Regions from separate parts of the Jejuibacter sp. L23 genome, predicted to be linked through region 2. Evidence: predicted binding sites of a transcription regulator. Region 2 holds the regulator's gene; the other holds the start of a gene.
What was found. The regulator sigma-54, encoded in region 2, starts transcription at its own class of promoters, with help from an activator protein. The targets are predictions, from matches to a motif close to GTTGGCACANNTTTCGCTNT.
Positions count from the first base shown of each region.

Region 1: the regulator sigma-54 is predicted to act here: its motif matches at 1,547-1,566, upstream of hydN (electron transport protein HydN).

Region 1 is NZ_CP138199.1:1,506,308-1,513,020, forward strand. Features, by position in the region: gene fdhF (formate dehydrogenase subunit alpha) at 1-923, opposite strand, end outside; gene hydN (electron transport protein HydN) at 962-1,507, opposite strand; gene SCU88_RS06835 (DUF4160 domain-containing protein) at 1,704-1,949, opposite strand; gene hycI (hydrogenase maturation peptidase HycI) at 2,049-2,504, opposite strand; gene SCU88_RS06845 (formate hydrogenlyase maturation protein HycH) at 2,497-2,904, opposite strand; gene SCU88_RS06850 (NADH-quinone oxidoreductase subunit NuoB) at 2,901-3,668, opposite strand; gene SCU88_RS06855 (formate hydrogenlyase complex iron-sulfur subunit) at 3,668-4,210, opposite strand; gene SCU88_RS06860 (NADH-quinone oxidoreductase subunit C) at 4,249-5,958, opposite strand; gene SCU88_RS06865 (NADH-quinone oxidoreductase subunit H) at 5,977-6,713, opposite strand, start outside.
Region 2 is NZ_CP138199.1:4,684,643-4,691,355, forward strand. Features, by position in the region: gene lptC (LPS export ABC transporter periplasmic protein LptC) at 1-223, shown strand, start outside; gene lptA (lipopolysaccharide ABC transporter substrate-binding protein LptA) at 192-734, shown strand; gene lptB (LPS export ABC transporter ATP-binding protein) at 741-1,466, shown strand; gene rpoN (RNA polymerase factor sigma-54) at 1,548-2,981, shown strand; gene hpf (ribosome hibernation promoting factor) at 3,004-3,291, shown strand; gene ptsN (PTS IIA-like nitrogen regulatory protein PtsN) at 3,367-3,852, shown strand; gene rapZ (RNase adapter RapZ) at 3,919-4,773, shown strand; gene npr (PTS phosphocarrier protein NPr) at 4,770-5,042, shown strand; gene yrbL (PhoP regulatory network protein YrbL) at 5,259-5,903, shown strand; gene mtgA (monofunctional biosynthetic peptidoglycan transglycosylase) at 5,918-6,643, opposite strand; gene elbB (isoprenoid biosynthesis glyoxalase ElbB) at 6,634-6,713, opposite strand, start outside.

The sequences.
Region 1 (6,713 bases), 2.1 Mb from region 2:
ACATCCACCGCCTGGCCAAATTGGGTGACGCCCATGCCCCACATCACGGTAGCGGAGGGGGCTGCGCAATAGAGGCGCATGGCCTGGCGTATCGTCGCGGCGGGCACGCCGGTAATGCCTTCCACCGACTCCGGCGCGTAGTTTTTCACCGTTTCACGCAGCGCCTCCAGCCCTTCGGTATGGCGCGCCACCCAGGCACGATCGTAGAGCTCTTCTTCCAGCAGTACGTGGATAAAGGCATTAACCAGCGCCATATTGCTGCCGTTGTTGAGCTGCAGGTGCAGATCGGCAATACGCGCCGTTTCAATTTTGCGCGGATCGCAGACGATAATCCGGGCGCCGCGCTGTTTGGCTTTCAGCACCCGGCGCGCCACGATGGGGTGAGAGTCAGCGCAGTTATAGCCGAAAATCAGCAGGCATCTGGAATTTTCGATATCGGCGATGGCGTTGCTCATCGCCCCGTTGCCCAGGGTCTGCTGAAGGCCGGCCACCGACGGGCCGTGGCAGACCCGGGCGCAGCAGTCGACGTTATTGGTGTTAAGCACCGCGCGGGCAAACTTCTGCATCACGTAGTTGGTTTCGTTACCGGTTCCCCGGGACGAGCCGGTGGTCATAATGGCCTGGCTGCCGTAGCGCGCCTTAATGTCGCTCAGGCGCTCTGCGGTATAGCGAATGGCTTCGTCCCAGGTGACCGGCTCCAGCGGTCCATCTTTGCGGTAGCGGATCATCGGCTGTTTCAGCCGGGGGGTTAGCAACCGGGTATCGTTAAGGAAGTCCCAACCGTAGTAGCCCTTCAGGCAGAGTTCATTCTGATTGGTTACGCCGTTAGCCGCTTCAACGCGGGTGATGCGGTTGTTGTCCACAACCAGTTTCAGTTTGCAGCCCGCACCGCAGTACGGACAAACGCTGGTGATTTTTTTCATCAATAACAGACCTGTTAAGAGTTGAAAGCAGGGGAATATCAGCGGGTCAGCGCAGTGATATCGTCAAGTGCCGCACGGCGGCGTTTTTCCAGGCTAAGCTGCTCGAGGCGATTGCGATCGATGCAGACAATGGCGTTAGTCGGGCAGGCCTCCAGGCAGGCGGGGCCTTCCTTACGGTGATGACATAAATCGCACTTATTGGCTTCTGCCTTGTCCGCCATCACATTCAGACCGCTGCCGCTGTTGCGCACCACCGGGCGAACCACCACCTCCATGGCGCCGTAAGGGCAGGCCACTACGCAGGTTTTGCAGCCGATGCAGCGCTCCTGGTGGACGTGGACAAAATCGTTGTCCCGACTGATGGCGCCGTTGGGGCATACCCGGGCGCAGGGGGCGTCCTCACACTGGCGGCACAGGGTGGCCGTCGAGATATTGACCCCTTTAATCACGTGAATGCGGGGCAGGAAGGTGTGCGGCGTCAGGGCGGCGCAGTCCTGATCCTGCTGGTGAGAGACCACGCAGGCGACTTCGCAGGTACGGCAGCCAATGCATTTGCTTGAATCGGCAATGATGAAGCGGTTCATCATATTCTCCAGCTCTGGTTTATAGATGCGTGACCTGGTTAAGCATAAAGCGTGCCATTTATTTAACTTGTTGAAATAATTATGTTTTGTTAATTATGATATTGAAGGGCGAGTGGCATTGACACTTTTGACGAAGGGATATCGTCACGGTAGGCATGTCGTCAGTAAGGGGGATAACGCCGACATCAGACTGGCGTTAACGGTATCGGCGATCAGACCATGCCTCCAGAAATAAAACCTGGTTCTGTTTAATGATCTCTGCTGAGGTTCTCAGTTCCCTGAAATCCAGATTGTCATCTCTGGCTAATTTTACTACAGGTGTCAACCAGAATTTGGCTTCATCTCCTCTTTTCATGACGTGAATGTGGGGTGATTCAAGCGGTCGTCCTTCATTGGTGTAAAAGAAGAACCTGAAACCGGATATGCGTAGTATCGCGGGCATCATTGCCTCCGTTTTTCGTCCTGAACAGGCCGCCGCGTAGTCAGCGGCGGCGGAAAAACAGAGATACTATGCAAAGGCGTAAGAGGGTAGCCTGACGGGTTAAAGCTGCGAGATGCCTTCCTGTTCCTGCCAGTTTTCCAGGCGGCGATGGAGATCTTCCACGGCACGGCGTACCGGTTCGGTCATCGGGTAGCAGAAGCCGACGATATCGGGCTGGATACCCACGAAGATAACCTGTTTCACATCGTCCTGTAGCTGCTCCACCAGATAGTTGAGCGGCATATTGTGGGTGGTCATCAGAAACAGCTCGGCGATATCTTCCGGGTCGATAATCCGCATCTCGCCGGGGTTCAGGCCCATATCGGTGGCATCGACAATCAGCAAGCGATCCGGGCGCAGTTCGCGAATGGCGACGATGTCATTTTCCGGCGCGCTACCGCCGTCGATAACCACCCATTCGCCGCGCGGGCTGGTCTGGCACATTTCCGCCAGCAGCGGACCGGCGCCGTCATCGCCCATCATACTGTTGCCCACGCACAGCAATACATCAGTCATCTTGCCTCCTTACCATCAGGTAGACTGCGGGTTCCTGTTGAATCATTCGGAGCAGTCGCATCAATTCGCGACTCCAGTTCTGCTGCTGCGGTGTTTGCTGAGGCAGCGCCGCGTCTAAAGCGGTTGCCAGCAGGGTCACGTGGCTCTGATCGACAACGATTTCGCCAAAGCGCGTTACGCCGGTCATTTTGCGCTGCGCTTCGCCCTCGGGCAACGTGGCGACCCACGCCGGCCAGGCTTCCAGCGGACAGACCAGCGCCGCCTGCAGGCAGTCGATAATCCCCAGATGGTGGCCAATGGCCAGACTGTAGTAGACAACCTGTTGGGCCTGGTCCGGCGTATTTTCGTTTTCATCAACGAATTTACGGCTCAACTGGCTGAAGATAACGCGCCCGCTCATCGGATTCGCTCCCGCTCAACCACTTCGTTCAGCGCTGCGACGATCTCATTAAGGCGCGGATCCTGCTGTTCATTAAGCCAGCCCGCCAGGGCGCCGTCGCCCTCTGCCAGATGCTGCATGTAGTCGTTGGCGATCTGCCGCCCGTAGCGATAGCCCGCCATACGTCGCGCGGCCCGGTCGATGCGGACCCGCAGCGGCTGCACCATATCCGGATGCAGCAGGCTGGCAGGCTGGTTGTCGCTTTCACCTGGCTCCCGGGCGTGGATCTTCTGTTCCAGCAACCCTAACGCCATGGCAAAACCATAGAGCGTGGCGGCGGGCGATGGCGGGCAGCCGGGAATATAGACGTCCACCGGCACGATCTGGTCGGTACCGCCCCAGACGCAGTACAGATCGTGGAAGATGCCGCCGCTATTGCCGCAGGCGCCGTAGGAGATACAGATTTTGGGGTCTGGCGCCGATTCCCAGGCGCGCAGGGCCGGGGAGCGCATCGCGCGGGTCACGGCGCCGGTAAACAGTAGAATATCGGCGTGACGCGGCGACGGCACCACCTTGATGCCGAAACGTTCGGCGTCGAACACCGGTGAAAGGGTAGCGAAAATTTCAATTTCGCAGCCGTTACAGCCGCCGCAGTCTACCCGATAGACCCAGGCAGAACGTTTAATTTTTTTCAACAGCGACTGCTTCATGCTGGCAATGGACTCATCCACCGTCATGGGGAGTGGCTGACCAGAGGCCGAACGCGGACCCAGGAGCTGGCTCATCAGATGGCCTCCTTCATTTCACGGGTTAAATCGATAAGCGCGGAAGGCGCCAGACCCTGCTGGCGCTTGCACTCCGGGCAGGTTTCGAAGCTTTCTCGATGCCGCTCGGCGCGTTGGTCGCCGCCCTGTTTCAGCAGCGCGATGGCATAATCGATCTCCTTCTGTACCGCCCAGGGGCGCTGGCAGCTGCGGCAGTGGCAAACCTCAAAGCTGGCCTGTTGCAGAAAATCCTCTTTGCGCCAGACCGCCAGCTCGTATTCAGTGGTCAGCGCGATAGCGGCGGTGGGGCAGACCTCTTCACAGCGGCCGCAGAAGATACAGCGGCCAAGATTGAACTGCCAGTCGAGTCGGTTTTGGGTGTCGGTAAGCGCGACGCTCAGGGCGTTGGACGGGCAGGCGTTTACGCAGGCGGCGCAGCCGATGCACTGGGCCGGATTGTGCTGCGGCTTGCCGCGAAAATTTTTATCCACCTCCACCGGTTGCAGCGGATAAGGCGTGGTGACGGTGCCGGTTTTCAGGACTTTTTTAATAAACGGAATCATGGTTGCTCCAGAGGCCCCGCGGCGGCGGGGCCGCGGTGTTATTTCAGCGGCGAGTTCTTACGCTCGATGGCGTAACGCTCGATCTCCTTATAGGGCACGACCTGGCTTTTGCGCTTGCGAACATCGACTACCGTCATACGGTCGGTGCAGGAGTAGCAGGGATCGAGGCTGCCGATAATGAGCGGCGCATCGGAAACCGTATTGCCGCGCAGCATATAGCGCAGAGTCGGCCAGTTGGCGTAGGTGGCGGCCCGGCAGCGCCAGCGGTAGAGCTTCTGGTTGTCGCCGGTCATGCTCCAGTGGATATCGTCGCCGCGCGGCGCTTCGCTGAAGCCCAGGGCGAAACGGCCGGGAATATAGGTGAAGCCTTCGGTCATCAGCGGCCCGGCAGGCAGATTATCCAGCCCGTAATCGATCATATTAAGGGAACAGAACACCTCGTTGATGCGCACCTTCAGGCGTGAGATCACGTCGCAGCCCTGTTCGCTGAACACTTCGAGCGGCAGCAAGCCGTAGCCGACAAACGGATGGTCGGCGCGGGTGTCGCGGGCATGTCCGCTGGCGCGCACCATCGGGCCGACGTTGCTGTAGTCGCGGGCTACCTGAGGGTCGAGACGACCAATGCCGAGGGTACGCTGTTCGATGTTGGGGGTGCTGAGTAGGATATCCACCAGATCCTGAACCTCGCGCCGCATCTGCTGCGCCAGTTGGCGGGTCTGGATCATATCGTCCTTCAGCATATCGCGGCGGATGCCGCCTATCAGGTTCAGGCCGTAGGTTTTACGGGCGCCGGTCAGGATCTCCGCCATTTTCATGGACTGCTCGCGCACCCGGAAAAACTGCATAAAGCCGGAATCGAAACCAACGAAGTGGCAGGCCAGCCCCAGATTCAGCAGGTGGCTGTGCAGGCGTTCCACTTCCAGTAGAATCGCGCGGATCATCTGGGCCCGTTCCGGCACTACAATGCCCATCGCGTTCTCTACCGAGGTGGTATAGGCCGTGCTGTGGGCGAAGCCGCAGATACCGCAGACCCGGTCGGAAAGGAAGGTGACCTCGTTATAGCCCATGCGGGTTTCCGCCAGTTTTTCCATGCCGCGGTGGACGTAAAACAGGCGGTAGTCGGCGTCGATAATGGTTTCGCCGTCGACGAACAGCCGGAAGTGGCCGGGCTCGTCAGACGTGACGTGCAGCGGGCCGATCGGCACCACGTTATTGTTTTTATCCCCCAGTTCGTTAATGAACTCATAGGTTTCCCGGTCGCTGGTGGGAGCAGGGCGTTGGCGGTAGTCCATGCTGTCTTTGCGCATCGGCCACAGTTCGTCCGGCCAGTCATCCGGTAACACCAGGCGACGTTCATCCGGCAGCCCCACCGGGCGCAGGCCATACATATCGCGCACCTCGCGCTCGCCCCATACCGCGGCGGGCACTTTCGGGGTGACGGAGGGGAATTCGGGATTGTTTGCGTCCACTTCGGCGCGGACCGTTATCCAGCAGCGAACGCCTTTTTCCATCGACAGCACATAGTAGATGGCATAATTGCCGCACAGCTTGCGCTCGTCGTTACCGAACAGCACCGACAGCCAGCCGCCCTGCTGGTAATAGAGATACTCCACAACGTCGGGCAGGCGGTTGAGCTGTACGGTGATGGTGAGCTGGTCCCGGGTCTGCCAGGCTTCGTCCAGCACGGCGCCGGGCATGGCCTGGCGCAGCGCGGCCAGATAGTGTTGACCCAATTTTTGTTCAGACATATCGAAAATCTCTTCCTGTCACGCCGCCAGCAGGGTGACGAATGCTAAAAATGCCAGGCCGAAGCCGGTCCAGGTAATACGGGAGGTAGCCATAAAACGCAGGCGCGCCATGCTGTTTTCAAACAGCGCGATGATCAGAATGCCGAACGTGAGTTTCACCAGCGCCAGTACCATGGCGAGGACAAGGGCGCCAGCCGAGAAGTGGCTCATCTGCCCCCAGGGAATAAACACGCTGATAAACATTTGCAGCACCACCAGTTGCTTCAGGCTGATGCCCCACTTCAGCACCGCGAAGCCGCTGCCGCTGTATTCAGAGAGCGGTCCTTCCTGAAGCTCCTGCTCCGCTTCGGCCAGGTCGAAGGGCAGTTTGCCCATTTCGATATAGGTGGCGAAGGCGCAGGCAAGCCACGCCAGCACCAGGGTCAGACTGTGGGCCACGGGCCAGGCGCGCACGGTGGCGACCAGGGCATCGATATGGGTGGAACCGGCCACCTGCGCCACCACCCACAGGCTGAGCAGCAGAATGGGCTCCACCAGCACTCCCAGCAGGGCCTCGCGGCTGGCGCCGATGCCGGTGAAGGGGCTACCGGTATCCAGTCCGGCAATGGCGAAAAAGAAGCGGGCGATGGCGAACAGGTAGATCAGGGTTACCAGATCCCCCAGTCCGGTCAGCGGCGCGCGCGGCGTAATCAGCGGCAGAGTTGCGGCGATGGCCAGCATCACGCCGGTCAGCACAAAAGGGGTCAGGCGAAAGA
Region 2 (6,713 bases):
CGCGCTGGCGCCAGATTCGCAATTGCGTAGAATCACCACCGATAATGCCCAGGTGAACCTTGTGACACAGGATGTTACTTCTGATGACCTCGTCACGCTGTACGGGACCACATTTAATTCCAAAGGCCTGAAAATGCGCGGAAACCTGCGCAGCAAAACTGCCGAGCTGATTGAAAAGGTTAGATCCTCATATGAAATCCAGAATAAACAAACACAGCCTTAATCTCCTGCTGGCCGGTACGCTTTTTGCCGCAGCGCTCCCGGCCTTTGCAGTTACCGGTGACACCGATAAGCCGATCCATATCGAATCCGACCAGCAGTCGCTGGATATGGAAGGCAACGTGGTGACCTTTACCGGCAACGTGGTGGTGACTCAGGGCACGATCAAGGTGAACGCCGACAAAGTGGTGGTGACCCGCCCGGGCGGCGAAAAAGGTAGAGAGGTGGTGGAAGCCTATGGTAAACCTGCCACTTTCTACCAGATGCAGGACAACGGCAAACCGGTGAAAGGGCACGGCAGCAAGATGCGCTACGAGCTTCAGAATGATTATGTCATCCTGACCGGTAATGCATACCTGGAGCAGCTCGACAGCAACATCAAGGGCGATAAGATCACCTATCTCGTAAAAGAGCAGAAAATGCAGGCTTCCAGTGAGAAAGGCAAACGCGTGACAACCGTTCTGGTACCGTCACAGCTTCAGGATAAAAACAATTCCGGTCAGAAGAGTAACTAATTTCGTATGGCAACACTCACTGCAAAGAATCTCGCCAAGGCCTATAAGGGCCGAAAGGTGGTAGAAGATGTCAGCCTGACCGTGGAGTCCGGTGAAATCGTCGGTCTGCTTGGCCCTAACGGCGCCGGTAAGACCACAACCTTCTACATGGTGGTGGGCATCGTCCCGCGCGATGCCGGTAACATCATCATCGACGATGAAGACATCAGTCTGCTGCCGCTGCACGCCCGCGCCCGCCGCGGCATCGGCTATCTGCCTCAGGAAGCGTCCATTTTTCGGCGCCTGAGCGTCTTCGACAACCTGATGGCGGTGCTGCAAATTCGCGACGATCTATCGGCGGAACAGCGTACCGATCGCGCCAACGAGCTGATGGAAGAGTTCCACATCGAGCACCTGCGCGATAACCTGGGTCAATCCCTCTCCGGTGGGGAACGTCGACGGGTCGAAATCGCCCGCGCGCTGGCGGCTAATCCCAAATTTATCCTGCTGGATGAGCCCTTCGCAGGGGTCGATCCCATCTCGGTTATCGACATCAAACGCATTATCGAACACCTGCGCGACAGCGGTCTTGGGGTGCTTATCACCGACCATAACGTTCGCGAGACGCTGGCCGTCTGCGAACGCGCTTATATCGTCAGCCAGGGGCACCTGATTGCCCATGGTACGCCTGATGAGATCCTCAAGGACGACCAGGTGAAACGCGTGTATCTTGGGGAAGAGTTCAGACTCTGATAGGGTAAGGACTGGATGCCGCACGCCCCTATGAGTGCGCGGTTTCATCGAAACATTGACCTGAGGTAGCTTGTTCTGAACATGAAGCAAGGTTTGCAATTAAAGCTGAGCCAACAGCTTGCCATGACGCCCCAGCTGCAACAGGCCATCCGCCTGCTGCAGCTCTCCACGCTGGAACTCCAGCAGGAGCTTAACCAGGCGCTGGAAAGCAATCCCCTGCTTGAACAGAGCGACCCCCTTGACGAAGTCGCGACCACCGAAAGCAGCGACAGCGAAACGCTCGACAGCCGGGATGCGCTGGAACAAGACTCCATGCCCGAAGAGCTGCCGCTTGATGCCAGCTGGGACGAGATCTATACCGCAGGCACCCCCTCCGGTACCGGCACTGACTATGTCGACGACGAACTGCCCATCTACCAGGGCGAAACCACCCAGTCCCTTCAGGACTACCTGATGTGGCAGGTTGAGCTAACTCCTTTCTCCGACACCGATATCGCCATCGCGACCTCTATTGTCGACGCCGTCGACGACACCGGCTACCTCACCATCACAGTCCAGGACATTCTGGACGGCATGGGCGATGAAGAGGTGACCCAGGAAGAGGTCGAGGCGGTACTCAAACGCATTCAGCGCTTCGATCCGGTTGGCGTGGCTGCCCGCGATTTGCGGGAATGTCTGTTGATCCAGCTTTCTCAGTTCGCGCCCGAAACCCCGCGCCTGAATGAGGCGCATCAGATCGTCAACGATCATCTCGATCTGCTGGCCAATCATGATTTTCGCTCGCTGATGCGCGTTACGCGCCTTAAAGAGGAGGTGCTGAAAGAATCCGTCGGGCTAATTCAGTCCCTCGATCCACGCCCAGGCCAGTCGATTCAGACCAGCGAGCCGGAATACGTTATCCCTGACGTGCTGGTCCGTAAGCACCAGGGACGCTGGGTTGTGGAACTTAACGGCGACAGTATTCCGCGCCTGAAGATTAATCAGCAATATGCGGCAATGGGGACCAGCGCCCGTAACGACAGCGACAGCCAGTTTATCCGCAGTAATCTGCAGGAAGCGAAGTGGCTGATTAAGAGTCTGGAGAGCCGTAACGACACCCTGCTACGCGTCAGCCGCTGTATTGTGGAACAGCAGCAGGCCTTTTTCGAACATGGTGAAGAGCATATGAAACCCATGGTGCTGGCCGATATCGCCCAGGCCGTTGATATGCACGAATCCACCATCTCACGCGTCACCACTCAAAAATACCTCCAGAGTCCAGGAGGTATTTTTGAGCTCAAGTATTTCTTCTCCAGCCACGTGAGCACCGAAGGCGGCGGCGAAGCCTCCTCTACGGCTATCCGGGCGTTGGTGAAGAAATTAATCGCTGCGGAGAATCCCGCCAAGCCACTGAGCGACAGTAAGCTCACCGCCATGCTCTCCGACCAGGGGATTATGGTGGCGCGCCGAACCGTTGCGAAGTACCGAGAGTCTTTATCGATTCCTCCGTCTAACCAGCGTAAACAACTGGTCTGACTCAACAGATAAGGAAGACACTATGCAGCTCAACATCACTGGACAAAACGTCGAAATCACCGATGCATTGCGCGATTTTATCAATCCAAAATTCGCCAAGCTGGAGCAGTATTTTGATAGGATCAATCAGGTCTATATTGTGTTGAAAGTGGAAAAGGTTTCCCACGTCGCGGAAGCGACGCTGCACGTCAACGGCGGAGAGCTGCACGCCAGCGCGGAAGCTCAGGATATGTACGCGGCCATTGATGGCCTGATCGACAAGCTGGCGCGGCAGTTAACCAAACATAAAGATAAACTGAAACAACACTAATTGTCCGGGCGTTTCTGTGACCCGTGCGGCTCGCCATTGCGGCGGGCCGTTCCCGCAGAAGGCTTAGGTGAAATTATGATGAACAATGATTTAGCGCTGCAACTGAGCAATGTCCTTAACCAGGAGTGTACCCGAAGCGGCGTCCCGTGCCAGAGTAAAAAGCGGGCGCTGGAGGTAGTCAGCGAGCTGGCTGCCAAACAGTTGGGGTTGGCTCCCCAGCTCGTGTTTGAGGCTGTACTGACCCGGGAGAAAATGGGGAGTACCGGTATCGGTAACGGTATCGCCATCCCCCACGGTAAGCTGGAAGAGGATACCGAACGCGCCGTGGGCGTCTTTATTAAGCTGGAGACCCCCATCGCCTTCGATGCTATCGATAATCAGCCGGTGGATTTGCTGTTCGCGCTGCTGGTGCCGGCGGACCAGACCAAAACGCATCTGCATACGCTGTCTCTGGTAGCTAAACGGCTGGCGGACAAAACTATCTGCCGTCGGCTGCGAGCGGCGCAAAGCGATGAAGAGCTTTATCAGATCATCACTGAAGAAAACCTGGATGTTGAATAATAAACATTCCGGCAGGAATCACGGCCGCGTAGCAACGCGGTCGATTAATGGGGGGAGAGACTGCACATGGTGCTGATGATTGTCAGCGGCCGTTCAGGTTCAGGGAAGTCCGTGGCACTGCGCGCGCTGGAAGACATGGGCTTTTACTGCGTCGATAACCTGCCGGTCGTGCTACTGCCGGAACTGGCGAATACGCTGGCTGAGCGCGGTATTTCGGCGGCGGTCAGTATCGACGTCCGTAATATGCCGGAATCGCCGGAAATCTTTGAACGGGCAATGGACAGTCTGCCTAAAGCCTTTTCGCCGCAGTTGCTGTTCCTGGATGCCGATCGCAATACCCTGATTCGCCGCTACAGCGATACCCGACGCCTGCATCCGCTATCCAGCAAAAACCTGTCGCTGGAAAGCGCTATCGACCGTGAAAGCGACCTACTGGAGCCGCTGCGTTCCCGGGCCGACCTCATTATCGATACCTCGGAAATGTCGGTACACGAACTGGCGGAGATGCTCCGTACCCGGCTGCTGGGCAAGCGGGAACGCGAGCTGACCATGGTCTTCGAATCCTTCGGCTTTAAGCACGGTATTCCCATCGACGCCGATTACGTCTTCGACGTGCGCTTCCTGCCGAACCCGCACTGGGATCCCAAACTGCGCCCGATGACCGGTCTGGACAAGCCTGTTGCCGCCTTCCTGGACCGGCACACCGAGGTGCACAACTTTATCTATCAGACCCGCAGCTACCTTGAGCTCTGGCTCCCTATGCTGGAGACCAACAATCGTAGCTATCTGACTGTCGCCATCGGTTGTACCGGGGGTAAGCACCGTTCGGTCTACGTTGCCGAACAGCTGGCGGACTATTTCCGCTCCCGCGGCAAGAATGTGCAGTCGCGCCACCGAACCCTGGAAAAGCGTAAAACATGACCGTCAGACAAACCGTTGAAATCACTAACCGACTGGGCATGCACGCCCGGCCGGCGATGAAGCTATTCGAACTGGTACAGAGCTTTGATGCCGAAGTTCTGCTGCGTAACGAGGGCGGCATCGAGGCGGAAGCCAGCAGCGTTATCGCCCTGTTGATGCTGGACTCCGCTCAGGGAGGCCACATCGAAATCGAAGCCAGCGGCCCCCAGGAGCAGGAGGCGTTAAGTGCCGTTATCGCGCTGTTTAACGCCGGTTTTGACGAAGAGTAACCCCTTCCCCGACTTTCACATCTCTTGCGAATAAACCTGATTCAGATCAAGCCAACCTGATGTTGGCTTTGCTGTTTGTGCCCCTGCTTCTATCATCAGATTAATCCTAACTTCGGCTTAAGGTTTTATTAAGAAAACCACTGCCGTTGAGTCTTTATTTAAGTTCAACGTTCATACTATCAACCGTGTTACTAAATTCGAAACGGGAAGGTTTCCATGGCTGACAGCGTAGTTCGACTCTCTGATGTAGCCCCTTTAGGGACGGGCCGTCATCGTAAATGCTATCTGCATCCTGGCAACCCTGACCGCTGCATCAAGATTGTCTACAACCAGGAGAGCGGCGGCGATAAAGAGTTGCTGCGCGAGTTGGGATATTATGCTCATTTGGGGCGTCGTCTGAAAGACTGGTCAGGTCTGCCAGCCTATCACGGTACCATTGAAACCGATCTCGGCACCGGCTACATCTACGACATCATCAAAGATTACGACGGTCATACCTCTGTCTCTCTGGACGAATTTGCCCGCCAGTGCAGGGAGAACGGCGATCTGAGACTGCTGCGCCAGACGCTGCTCCAGTTGAAGCGCTGGCTCGCCGAGCACCGCATCGTCACCATGAACCTGAAGCCGCAGAACATTCTGTGCCGCCGCCTTAGCCCCACAGAGGTCATGCCGGTGGTGGTGGATAATATCGGGGAAGCCTCCTTACTGCCGCTGGCAACATGGTCACGCTGGTTCTGCCACCGCAAACAGGCACGCCAGTGGCAGCGCTTTATGGCCCACCCGCTGTTTGAGGGGCTCGATCAGGCGCCACTGCCCCAGCGGGTTCCTCCCCGCTTTACACCCAGCCACGGCGCAGGTTAATCATCTCCGGCTGCTTAATGCAGCCGGTGTTGTTTCAGGAATCCTTCCCCGCCTAACTGACGCATCTGTCGCATAATCCACTGCTGACGAGACAGAACATAGCCGGTTGGCGCATCAGCGCGATAGCGAATCGGATTCGGCAGAACCGCGGCCAGCAGCGCCGCCTCTGAAAACGTCAAACGGCTGGCGGGCTTGTTGAAAAAGTGACGCGAAGCCGCCTCAACGCCGAAAATGCCCGGGCCGAACTCCGCAATATTCAGGTAGACCGTCAAAATCCGACGCTTGGTCCAGGCCAGCTCAATCCCGGCCGTCAGGCCAGCCTCCAGCCCCTTACGCACCCAGCTACGACCATCCCACAGAAACAGGTTCTTGGCTGTCTGCTGCGAAAGGGTTGAAGCGCCGCGCGGCCGTCCCCCGCTCTCTTCCAGCGCCTTCTGAATCGATCCCACATCGAATCCCCAGTGTTCAGGGAATGTCTGATCTTCTGCCGCAATCACCGACAGCGCCATCCAGGGGGATATTTCATCCATCCCCACCCAGTCGGAGTGAGCAACGTAGCTGAAATCGCCGGAAAACCAGGCGCTAAGCTGACGTTCCGCCATCACAGCGGAAAAGGGAACCGGAAGCACGCCAAACAGCGCAATACCGCCCGCCCAGAATGCGACCACCACCACGATCGCCCCCAACAGCCAGCGTTTTAATCGGGCAAGCGGCCCGCCGCGTCGCTTCTTTACTGGCACAGGAGCAGAACCCTCGCGACCAGTTTCTCAATACCGTCTGCAGCCTCATCAATACGGCTGGCCAGCATAT